2 regions of the Azospira restricta genome follow, and region 2 is predicted to be linked to the other one. Evidence: predicted binding sites of a transcription regulator. Region 2 holds the regulator's gene; the other holds the start of a gene.
What was found. Region 2 encodes HrcA, which represses chaperone genes, less so after heat shock. Its sites were predicted from a motif close to TNTTAGCACTCNNNGNCNNNGAGTGCTAANA; they were not measured.
Positions count from the first base shown of each region.

Region 1: the regulator HrcA is predicted to act here: its motif matches at 3,550-3,580, upstream of IWH25_RS06650 (co-chaperone GroES).

Region 1 covers NZ_CP064781.1:1,357,567-1,363,178, forward strand. Annotated here, with positions in the region: gene fdxB (ferredoxin III, nif-specific) at 1-192, shown strand, start outside; gene IWH25_RS06630 (HesB/IscA family protein) at 322-645, shown strand; gene nifU (Fe-S cluster assembly protein NifU) at 659-1,555, shown strand; gene nifS (cysteine desulfurase NifS) at 1,565-2,779, shown strand; gene IWH25_RS06645 (PAS domain S-box protein) at 3,016-3,462, opposite strand; gene IWH25_RS06650 (co-chaperone GroES) at 3,678-3,968, shown strand; gene groL (chaperonin GroEL) at 4,016-5,612, shown strand, end outside.
Region 2 covers NZ_CP064781.1:3,378,369-3,383,980, reverse strand. Annotated here, with positions in the region: gene IWH25_RS16130 (EF-hand domain-containing protein) at 1-600, opposite strand, end outside; gene hemH (ferrochelatase) at 766-1,872, opposite strand; gene hrcA (heat-inducible transcriptional repressor HrcA) at 1,872-2,900, opposite strand; gene IWH25_RS16115 (NAD kinase) at 3,005-3,916, shown strand; gene recN (DNA repair protein RecN) at 4,071-5,612, shown strand, end outside.

The DNA of each region.
Region 1 (5,612 bases), 2.0 Mb from region 2:
GGCTGCGGCCGCTGCTACAAGGTCTGCCCGCGCCAGGTGCTGGACCTGGTCGAGCGCGAACTCGACGACGACAGCGACGACGAGGACGACAACATGATGGTGATGGCTATCGCCGACGCCGCCGACTGCATCGGCTGCAGCTCCTGCGGTCGCGTCTGCCCGAAGGGGTGCTACAGCTACGCGCCGGCCTGAGGGGCGATTGTCGCAAACCCGACAATCCCTCCTTCGGACGAAAGCGACGGCAATTCAAGGGTTTGGCGCACGGCGGCGGGATGGCATGCGGCTTGCAGGACGAAGGGTGTCAACGTGAGGAGAACCGCCATGATCAGCCTGACCCCCGCCGCCGTGAAAGCCGTGCAACGCTTCATCCGTGGTTCCGAAACGCCGGTCGCCGGCCTGCGCCTGGTGGTCGCCGGCGGCGGCTGCTCCGGCCTGCAGTACGGCATGAAGCTGGAGTCGGCGAAGGCCGACGACGACTGGGAACTCGAGGTCGACGGCATCACGCTGCTGGTCGACCCGCTGACGATGCCGATGGTCGACAGCGTCAGCATCGACTTCGTCGACTCGCTGACGCACACCGGTTTCAGGTTCGACAACCCGAACGCCGCCGCGCAGTGCTCCTGCGGCAAGTCGTTCTCGGTCTAGGGAGGGCAGCGCCATGTGGGAATACTCCGACAAGGTCCGCGAGCACTTCTTCAACCCGCGCAACTCGGGGCCGCTCGAAGGCGCCAACGCCGTCGGCGACGTCGGCTCGATCCAGTGCGGCGACGCGCTGCGGCTGATGCTCAAGGTCGACCCGGCGAGCGGGGTGATCGAGGACGCGCACTTCCAGACCTTCGGCTGCGGCTCGGCGATCGCCTCGTCGTCGGCGCTGACCGAGATCATCAAGGGGATGAGCGTCGATCAGGCGCTCACCGTCTCCAACCAGGACATCGCCGACTACCTCGACGGCCTGCCGCCGGAGAAGATGCACTGCTCGGTGATGGGGCGCGAGGCGCTGCAGGCCGCGGTCGCCAACTACCGCGGCGAGGAGTGGCGCGACGAGCACGAGGAAGGCGCGCTGGTGTGCAAGTGCTTCGCCGTCGACGCGGTGCTGATCGAGGACGTGATCAAGGCCAACAAGCTGAACACGGTCGAGGAGGTGACCTTCTACACCAAGGCCGGCGGCGGCTGCGCGGCGTGCCACGAGGGGGTCGAGGAGATTCTCGCCAGGGTCAAGGCGGAGCGCGCCGGCCCCGGCGAGGTGTCGCCGCCGCCGGCCTGCCCGGCGACGCCGGAAGCGCCGCGGCCGCCGGCGGGGAAGCTGTCGCTGGTGCAGAAGATCCGCCGCATCGAGGAGGTGCTGGAGGCGGTGCGGCCGATGCTGCAGCGCGACCACGGCGACGTCGAGCTGGCCGACGTGCAGGGCAAGAAAATCTACGTGCACCTGCGCGGTGCCTGCGCCGGCTGCATGATGGAAGCGGCGACGCTGGGTGGCATCCAGCAGAAGCTGGTCGAGGCGCTCGGCGAGCTGGTGCAGGTGCTGCCGGCGGCGCTGATGCCGGCGGAAACCTAGGAGCCTGCCATGGACCCGAAACCGATCTACCTCGACAACAACGCGACGACGCGCGTCGACCCGGCGGTGGTGGCGGCGATGCTGCCCTTCTTCACCGAGCACTTCGGCAACGCCTCGTCGATGCACGCCTTCGGCGCCAGCGTCGGCCGGGCGCTGAAGCAGGCGCGCGGCCAGGTGCAGGCGCTGCTCGGCGCCGAGCACGATTCCGAGATCATCTTCACCTCCTGCGGCACCGAGGCCGACTCGACCGCGATCCTGTCGGCGCTGAAGGCGCAGCCGGAGCGCAACACGGTGATCACCACCGCCGTCGAGCACCCGGCGATCCTCAGCCTGTGCGAGTGGCTGGAGAAGGAGGGCTACGTCGTGCACAAGCTGCGCGTGGACAAGAAGGGCCGCCTCGACCTCGACGAGTACCGCGCGCTGCTGCACGACCGCGTCGCGATCGTCTCGGCGATGTGGGCGAACAACGAGACCGGGACGATCTTCCCGGTCGCGGAGATGGCCGAGATCGCCGCCGCCCGCGGCATCATGTTCCACACCGACGCGGTGCAGGCGGTGGGCAAGATCCCGCTCGACCTGAAGAAGACGAAGATCGACATGCTCTCGCTGTCCGGCCACAAGCTGCATGCGCCGAAGGGGATCGGCGTGCTCTACCTGCGCCGAGGCTGCCGCTTCCGGCCGCTCTTGCGCGGCGGCCACCAGGAGCGCGGGCGGCGCGCCGGTACCGAGAACTCGGCGGCGATCGTCGGCCTCGGCCAGGCCTGCGCGCTGGCACAGGCGCATCTGGTGACCGAGGACACCGTCGTGCGGCGGCTGCGCGACCGGCTGGAAGCCGGCATCCTGGCCCGCGTCAGCCATGCCTTTCCGACCGGCGACCCCGACAACCGTCTGCCCAACACCAGCAACATCGCCTTCGAATACATCGAGGGCGAGGCCATCCTGCTGCTGCTCAACAAGCTCGGCATCGCCGCCAGCTCGGGCTCGGCCTGCACCTCGGGCTCGCTCGAGCCGTCGCACGTGATGCGCGCGATGGGCATTCCCTACACCGCGGCGCACGGCACGGTCCGCTTCTCGCTGTCGCGCGATACCAGCGAAGCCGAGATCGACCGCGTCATCGCCGCGGTGCCGCCGATCATCGAGCGCCTGCGCAAGCTCTCGCCGTACTGGAACGGCGAGGGGCCGGCGGCGGCGCCGGAGCAGGCCTTCGCCCCGAGCTACGCCTGAGCGATACGCTTTGCGTATCGCGAAGAAGTACTCCTGGGGTACGCTTGAGCAAGTGCGAAAGCACTTGCGAAGAAGCCCCCTCGGGGGGCGCCTGAGCGCGATGTGCACCGCACGTCGCGAAGATGTCCCCGCGGGGGCGCGTAAGGCGCGCGGCGTTACGCGCCAGGTTTCCCGTTACCTCTCCAGCAGTACCTTCGGAACCCCCGGCCTTCGCGCCGGGGTCTTTTTCCCGCGCCTCAGCCGGTGGTCGGCGCCGCCTTCTCCAGCGCCGCGATGCGCGCCCGCAGCGCGGCGAGCTCGTCGCGCCGCGCCGTCGCGTCGCGGGCGACCGCCATCGAGCCGAGCACCGCGCCCTGCTCGTCGGTGAGCAGCGAGAAGCTCATGTCGACATAGACCGTGCCGCCGTCGCGCGTTTGCGCGCGCGTCAGCGTCGCCTTCCCGCCGAGCTTGGTCGCGCCGCACGCGAGCGCCGCGTCGAAGGCCTGCCAGTGCGCCGCGCGCAGGCGCTCGGGGATGATCAGGTCGAGGCTCCGGCCGATCGCTTCGGCCGCGCTGAAGCCGAACAGGCGCTCGGCGGCGGCGTTCCAGATGCGGATCGCGCCGCCGGTGTCGGCGTAGATGACGGCGTCGGCGACCTGCTCGATCAGCCGGCGGTAGGTCGTGTCGTCGCAAGTTCCGCTCATCGCCAATCCTCCTTCGTGCCCGTCGGGTCTTCCAGCTTAGCGGATCGGCCGCCGGGTCGACTTGAAATCCGGAAAGTCCGCCCCTATTATTAGCACTCGTTGGCAATGAGTGCTAACACCTTCTGTTTTGAATTCCTGAGCCGATACGTTTGGGCCGCAGTGCCAAAACGGCCATTTGTTAGCAATCACTATCGCTTTAAACCAAGGAGAACTCCATGAAAATCCGTCCGTTGCACGACCGTGTGATCGTCAAGCGCGTTGAGGCCGAGCGCACCACCGCCTCCGGCATCGTGATCCCCGACACCGCCGGCGAGAAGCCGGATCAGGGCGAAGTCCTGGCCGTCGGCCCGGGCAAGCGCGACGACAACGGCAAGCACATCGCCGTCGACCTGAAGGTCGGCGACCGCGTGCTGTTCGGCAAGTACGCCGGCCAGACGGTCAAGGTCGATGGCCAGGAAGTCCTGGTCATGCGTGAAGAAGACATCATGGGCGTGCTCGAGTCGTAATCGACCGCCGCCGCGACAGATCCCCCTAAAGAATTCAGGAGAAATACATGGCTGCCAAAGAAGTCAAATTCGGTGATTCCGCCCGTGCCCGCATGGTCGAGGGCGTCAACATCCTGGCCGACGCGGTCAAGGTGACCCTCGGTCCGAAGGGCCGCAACGTCGTGCTCGAGCGCTCGTTCGGCGCGCCGACGGTGACCAAGGACGGCGTTTCCGTCGCCAAGGAAATCGAACTGAAGGACAAGTTCGCCAACATGGGCGCGCAGATGGTCAAGGAAGTCGCGTCGAAGACCTCCGACATCGCCGGCGACGGCACCACCACCGCCACCGTGCTGGCCCAGTCGATCGTCCGCGAAGGCATGAAGTACGTTGCCGCCGGCATGAACCCGATGGACCTGAAGCGCGGCATCGACAAGGCCGTCGTCGCCACCATCGACGAGCTGAAGAAGATCTCCAAGCCGTGCACCACCAACAAGGAAATCGCCCAGGTCGGCTCGATCTCGGCCAACTCCGACTCGTCGATCGGCGACATCATCGCCAGCGCCATGGAAAAGGTCGGCAAGGAAGGCGTCATCACCGTCGAGGACGGCAAGTCGCTCGATAACGAACTCGACGTCGTCGAAGGCATGCAGTTCGACCGTGGCTACCTGTCGCCGTACTTCATCAACAACCCGGAAAAGCAGATCGCCCTGCTCGACAACCCGTTCGTCCTGCTCTTCGACAAGAAGATCTCGAACATCCGCGACCTGCTGCCGGTGCTGGAACAGGTCGCCAAGGCCGGCCGTCCGCTGCTGATCATCGCCGAAGACGTCGAAGGCGAAGCGCTGGCCACCCTGGTCGTCAACAACATCCGCGGCATCCTGAAGACCGTCGCCGTCAAGGCCCCGGGCTTCGGCGACCGTCGCAAGGCCATGCTCGAAGACATCGCCATCCTGACCGGCGGCGTCGTCATCTCGGAAGAGACCGGCCTGACGCTGGAAAAGGCCACCCTGAAGGATCTGGGCCAGGCCAAGCGCGTCGAGATCGCCAAGGAAAACACCACCATCATCGACGGTGCCGGCGACGAGAAGGCGATCGAAGCCCGCGTCAAGCAGATCCGCATCCAGATCGAGGAAGCCACCTCCGACTACGACCGCGAGAAGCTGCAGGAGCGTGTCGCCAAGCTGGCCGGCGGCGTCGCCGTGATCAAGGTCGGTGCTGCCACCGAAGTCGAAATGAAGGAAAAGAAGGCCCGCGTCGAAGACGCGCTGCACGCTACCCGTGCCGCCGTTGAAGAAGGCATCGTCCCCGGCGGCGGCGTCGCGCTGCTGCGTGCCCGCGCTGCGCTGATCGGTTCGCTCAAGGGCGACAACCACGACCAGGACGCCGGCATCAAGATCGTGCTGCGCGCGATGGAACAGCCGCTGCGCGAGATCGTCGCCAACGCCGGCGACGAACCGTCGGTGGTGGTCAACGAAGTGGTCAAGGGTTCCGGCAACTACGGCTTCAACGCCGCCAACGGCACCTACGGCGACATGGTCGAAATGGGCGTTCTCGACCCGACCAAGGTCACCCGTTCGGCGCTGCAGAACGCCGCCTCGGTCGCCGGCCTGATGCTCACCACCGACTGCATGGTTGCCGAGCTGGTCGAAGACAAGCCGGCCGCCG
Region 2 (5,612 bases):
GAAATTGACGACCAGCGGGTCCTTCTGCGGGCGGGCGGCGTCGCCGAGGCGCAGGCTGACGTTGCTTTCCTCGTAGTAGCTGCGCGACATCGCGAGATCGACCTTGAACGCGATCTCGCGGCCGTCGGCGGTGCGCACGATGCCGCTCGCCGCGAAGGTGGTCAGCTCGCTTTCGCGGTACGACTCGTGGTAGTCGTACTCGACGCCGAAGCCCTCCGGGCGGGACGGCGGTGCGGCGTTGGCGGCGCCGGTCGCGGTCGCCTCCGGCAGTTCGCCGTCGCGGCGCGGCGCGAGCTCGTGGGCGTCGAAGACGTGCGCCTCCTTGCCGGTCAGTATCCGGATCATTTCCCGCAGCAGGAGCAGGCGCGGGTCGTTCTCGGCGGCCTCGAGCGCCTCGTCGATGGCCTCGGCCTCACCCGACTGCGCGGCGCGGCCGGCGTCCGAGATCGTCACCTGCTCGCCGGGCGGGCGGCTGCGGCCGCCGCCCTCGACCTCGGGGCGGCGCTCGCCGACCCACATGCGCAGGGATTCGCGGACTTCGCGGTGCTGTTGCGATGCATGGGTCGTCGCCATCTGCATCTCGGCGCTGGTAATTCTCATGGTGGCCTTCCGGGGGGTGGATGGCCTGTTAACGGCAGCTTGCGGCGGCGGGTTGAGTCTACCCGGAGGTCAGTTTCGATGCGGGTTTCCGGCCGAAATCGCGTGCCGACGCCCGGCTGGCGGGCGCCTAATTATTGTGCGGCCCGCCGGGCGGGGCCGGCGAGGCTAGACCGTCGCGCCGAGCGCCTTGGCGCGCGTCGCCGACAGCCCGAGCGCGGTGGCGTCGGCCGCCTCGCGCGTCGGCCAGCCGCCGAGCTGCGCCTCGACCAGCGCGGCGAGCGCGGCGATCCAGTCGTCGCGCTCGTTGAGCGCCGGGATGTAGTGGTATTCCTTGCCGCCGGCGGCGAGGAAATCGGACTTGCCTTCGATCGCGATCTCCTCCAGCGTCTCCAGGCAGTCGCCGACGAAGCCGGGGCAGATCACGTCGACGCGGCGCACCCCCTCGCGGGCGAGCGCCTGCAAGGTCGGCGCGGTGTAGGGCTGCAGCCATTCGGCGCGGCCGAAGCGCGACTGGAACGTGATGCGGTACTGGTCGGGGCGCAGCGCCAGCGCCTCGGCGAGCAGGCGGCCGGTCTTCTGGCATTCGCAGTGGTAGGGGTCGCCCTTGTCCAGCGTGAAGCGCGGCACGCCGTGGAAGCTCATCAGCAGCCGGTAGCCGTCGTCCGGCCGGCCGTTCCGCATCCAGTGCTCGCGGATGCCGGCGGCGAGCGCGGCGATGTAGCCGGGGTCGTCGCAGAAGCTCCGCAGCACGCGTAGCTCGGGCTGGTTGCGCGTCGTCGTCAGCCAGCGGTAGGCCGCGTCGAACGCGGTGGCGCTGGTGCTGGCGGCGTACTGCGGATAGAGCGGAACCAGCAGGAAGCGCGTGCAGCCCTCGGCCTTCAGCCGGGCGAGCGTCGCCGGGATCGACGGCTGGCCGTAGCGCATCGCATAGTCGACGACCAGGTTGCGGTGCCCGGCGGCACCGAGGCGGCCCTTGAGCAGCTTGGTCTGGCGCTCGGTATGCACCTTCAGCGGCGAGCCTTCCGGGGTCCATACCGTCGCGTACTTTTCGGCGGACTTCGCCGGCCGCGTGTTGAGGATGACGCCGTTCAGGATCGGCCACCACACGGCGCGCGGAATCTCGACGACGCGCGGGTCGGACAGGAACTCGCGCAGGTAGGTCTTCAGCGCGGCCGGCGTCGGCGCCTCCGGCGTGCCGAGGTTGATCAGGACGACGGCGGTACGGGCCGGGGCGCCGTGGCGCCAGGCCGGCTCGGACAGGAATGGGCTCATCAGGAGTTCGCCTGGTAGGTGAGGGCGGAGGAGAGCAGGCGGGCGGTGATGTCGACGATCGGGATGACGCGCTCGTAGGCCATGCGCGTCGGGCCGATCACGCCGACCGAGCCGACCACCTGGCCGTTGACGGTGTAGGGGGCGGTGACGACGCTGCATTCGTCGAGCGGGGCGAGCCCCGATTCGCCGCCGATGAAGATTTGCACGCCGTCGGCGTTGCTCGACACGTCGAGCAGCTGCGCCAGCCCGGCGCGCTGCTCGAAGAGGTCGAACAGCTCGCGCAGGCGCTTCATGTTGGTCGAGAACTCCTCGACCTCGAGCAGGTTCTTCTCGCCGGAGATCACGCACGGCGCCTCGTTCGCCGACAGCGCCTCGTCGCTGGCGGCGAGCGCCGCGGCCATCAGCGACTGCAGGTCGCTGCGCAGCTGGCGCAGCTCGTCCTGCAGGCGGGCGCGGATCTGCGCGAAGTCCAGCCCGGCGAAGTGCTCGTTCAGCGTGTTCGCCGCCGTCGTCAGCTCGGCCGCGGAATAGGCGCGCTCGGTGAACAGGATGCGGTTCTGCACGTCGCCGTCGGCGGTGACGATGATCAGCAGGATGCGCTTCTCGGAGAGGCCGACGAATTCCAGCTGGCGGATGCGCGGACTCTGCCGCCGCGGCGCGGCGACGATGCCGGCGAAGTGGGTCAGCCCGGACAGCAGGCTGGAGGCGCTGCTGATCAGCTGCTGCGGCTGCGTCGGGTGCAGCAGGCCCTCGATCTGCTCGATGCTGGCCTGTTCCAGTGGCATCACCGTCAGGAGGCTGTCGACGAACAGGCGGTAGCCGCGCGGCGTCGGCACGCGGCCGGCCGAGGTGTGCGGGCTGGCGATGAAGCCGGCGTCCTCGAGGTCGGCCATCACGTTGCGCACGGTGGCCGGCGACAGGTCGAGGCCGGAATACTTCGACAGCGCGCGCGAGCCGACCGGCTCGCCTTCGGCGATGTACCGTTCGACCAGGGTCTTCAGCAGGATGCGGGCGCGTTCGTCGAGCATGGTCCGGGATTCTACAAAACAACGTCGCGCTAAGCCATGTGCGACCGCGAGCGGGGCGGCATCGGCGAGTGACTGGCGTCGGGGCGTATGGAATAATCCGGACCATGAATCAGCCCTACGGTTCCCGCAACCTGCCGCGCACGATCGCGCTCATCGGCCGTTACCAGAGTCCGGAAATCGCCGAGTCGTTGCGCCTGCTCGCCCGCTACCTCCGCGAGCGCGGCGTCACCGTGCTCGTCGAGGAGGAAACGGCGGCCAACATCGGCAAGCTGGCCGGCGACGAGCACTGGGTGCCGGGCAGCTTCGAGGCGATCGGTGCCAGCGTCGACGTCGCCATCGTCCTCGGCGGCGACGGCACGATGCTCAACGCCGCGCGCCGGCTGGCGCGCTACAAGGTGCCGCTGGCCGGCGTGAACCAGGGGCGGCTCGGCTTCATGACCGACATCGCGCGCGACGACATGCTGACCTGCATGGAGGATCTGCTCGACGGCCGCTTCGTCAGCGAAACGCGGATGATGCTCGACGCCGAGGTGCTGCGCGACGGCCGCGAGCTGGCGTCGAACATCGCGCTGAACGACGTGGTGATGGACAAGGGCGCGATCGGCCGCATGATCGAGTTCGAGCTCTACATCGACGGCGAGTTCATCTACAACCTGCGCGCCGACGGCCTGATCGTGTCCACGCCGACCGGCTCCACCGCCTACTCGCTGTCGGCCAACGGCCCGATCCTGCACCCGCAGGTCGCCGGCATCGCGCTGGTGCCGCTCTGCCCGCACGCGCTGACCAACCGCCCGATCCTGGTCGGTGACCAGGCCGACATCGAGCTGCGCATCACGCACGCCACCGACTGCCGCGTGCACTTCGACGGCCAGCTGACGGTCGACCTGGTGCGCGGCGACGCCGTCCGCCTGCACCGCTCGCAATACTCGATCTGCTTCCTGCACCCGCCCGGCTACAGCTACTTCGCGATGCTGCGGCAGAAGCTGCAGTGGAGCGCGCGCCCGAAAGGCACCTGAGGTGAAACGACCCCCACGCTCGACGTTCGCCAAGGGCTTCCCGTTGCGGGAAGCCCGTTCGGCTGGCGCGGCGCCATGCGCCGCGAATTCCCAACCTCACCCCCCCACGGGGGCGCAGGTCTCCCTTGGGGCGGCCCGGCAGGAGACCTGACCCATGCTGCAGCACCTCGCCATCCGGGATTTCGTCATCGTCGACCGGCTCGAACTCGACTTCGCCGCCGGCTTCGGTGCGCTCACCGGCGAAACCGGCGCCGGCAAGTCGATCCTCGTCGATGCGCTGGCCTTCGTCCTCGGCGAACGCGCCGATGCCGGCCTGATCCGCAGCGGCTGCGAACGCGCCGAGGTCTCCGCCGAATTCGCCGCCGCAGGCATTGCCGGTGCCGTCGCCTGGCTGCAGGAGCAGGCGCTCGACGGCGACGACGGCCTGATCCTGCGCCGCACGGTGGACGCCGGCGGCCGCTCGCGCGCCTGGATCAACGGCTCGCCGGCGACGGTGCAGCAGCTGCGCGAAATCTCCGAATGGCTGGTCGACATCCACGGCCAGCACGCGCACCAGTCGCTGCTGCGCAGCGAGGCGCAGCGCAACCTGCTCGACGCGCACGCCGGCCTCGCCGGGGCGGCGGCCGAGGTCGGCCAGGCCTGGCGCGGCTGGCGCGAAGCGCAGTCGCTGCTGGACGCCGCGGCGAACGGCGCCGAGGCGCTGCAGCGCGAGCGCGACGAGCTGGCCTGGCAAGTGCAGGAAATCGAGGGCCTCGCCGATGGCGAGCCGTTCTCGGCCACCGGCTGGGACGCGCTGAACGCCGAGCACCGGCGGCTCGGCTACGCGGCCGGACTGATCGAGGGCGTGCAGTTCGCGCTGGCGCAGCTTGCCGACGGCGACGCCGCGGCGGAGGCGCAGGTCGATCGCGTCGCCGCCCGCCTCGACGGGCTGGCCGGCTACGATCCGGCGCTGGCCGAGGTGGCGCAGCTGGTGCAGTCGGCGCAGGCCGAACTCGCCGAGGCGGTGTCGGCGCTGCGCCGCTACGCCGACCGCGCCGAACTCGATCCCGGCCGGCTGGCCGAGGTCGAGCGGCGGATCGAGGCGGTGCTGGCCTGCGCGCGCAAGCTGCGGGTCGCGCCGGAGGCCCTGCCGGAACGCCTGGCCGAGGCGCGCGCGCGCCTGGCCGAGCTCGGCGAAAGCTCCGACATGGCGGCGCTGGCAGCGCGCGTCGCCGCCGCACGGCAGGACTACGAGCGCCTCGCCGGCAAGCTGTCGGCGGCGCGCGGCAAGGCGGCGAAGAAGCTGTCCGAGGAAGTGAGCCGGATCATGCAGCAGCTGGCGCTGGCCGGCGGCCGCTTCGAGGCGGCGCTGCTGCCGGTGGCCGGCGGCGCCGCCTACGGGCTGGAGCAGGTCGAGTTCCGCGTCTCCGGGCTGGCCGGCGGCGAGGCGCGGCCGCTGGCGAAGGTCGTCTCCGGCGGCGAGCTGTCGCGCATCAGCCTGGCGATCCAGGTGGTGACCAGCCGCGCCGCGGCGGTGCCGACGCTGATCTTCGACGAGGTCGATGTCGGCATCGGCGGCGGCGTCGCCGAGGTCGTCGGCCGCCTGCTCGGTGAGCTCGGCCGCGACCGCCAGGTGCTGTGCGTCACCCACCTGCCGCAGGTGGCGGCGCGCGCGGCTTGGCAGTGGCAGGTGGCGAAGGAGAAGGATGTCGCCGGC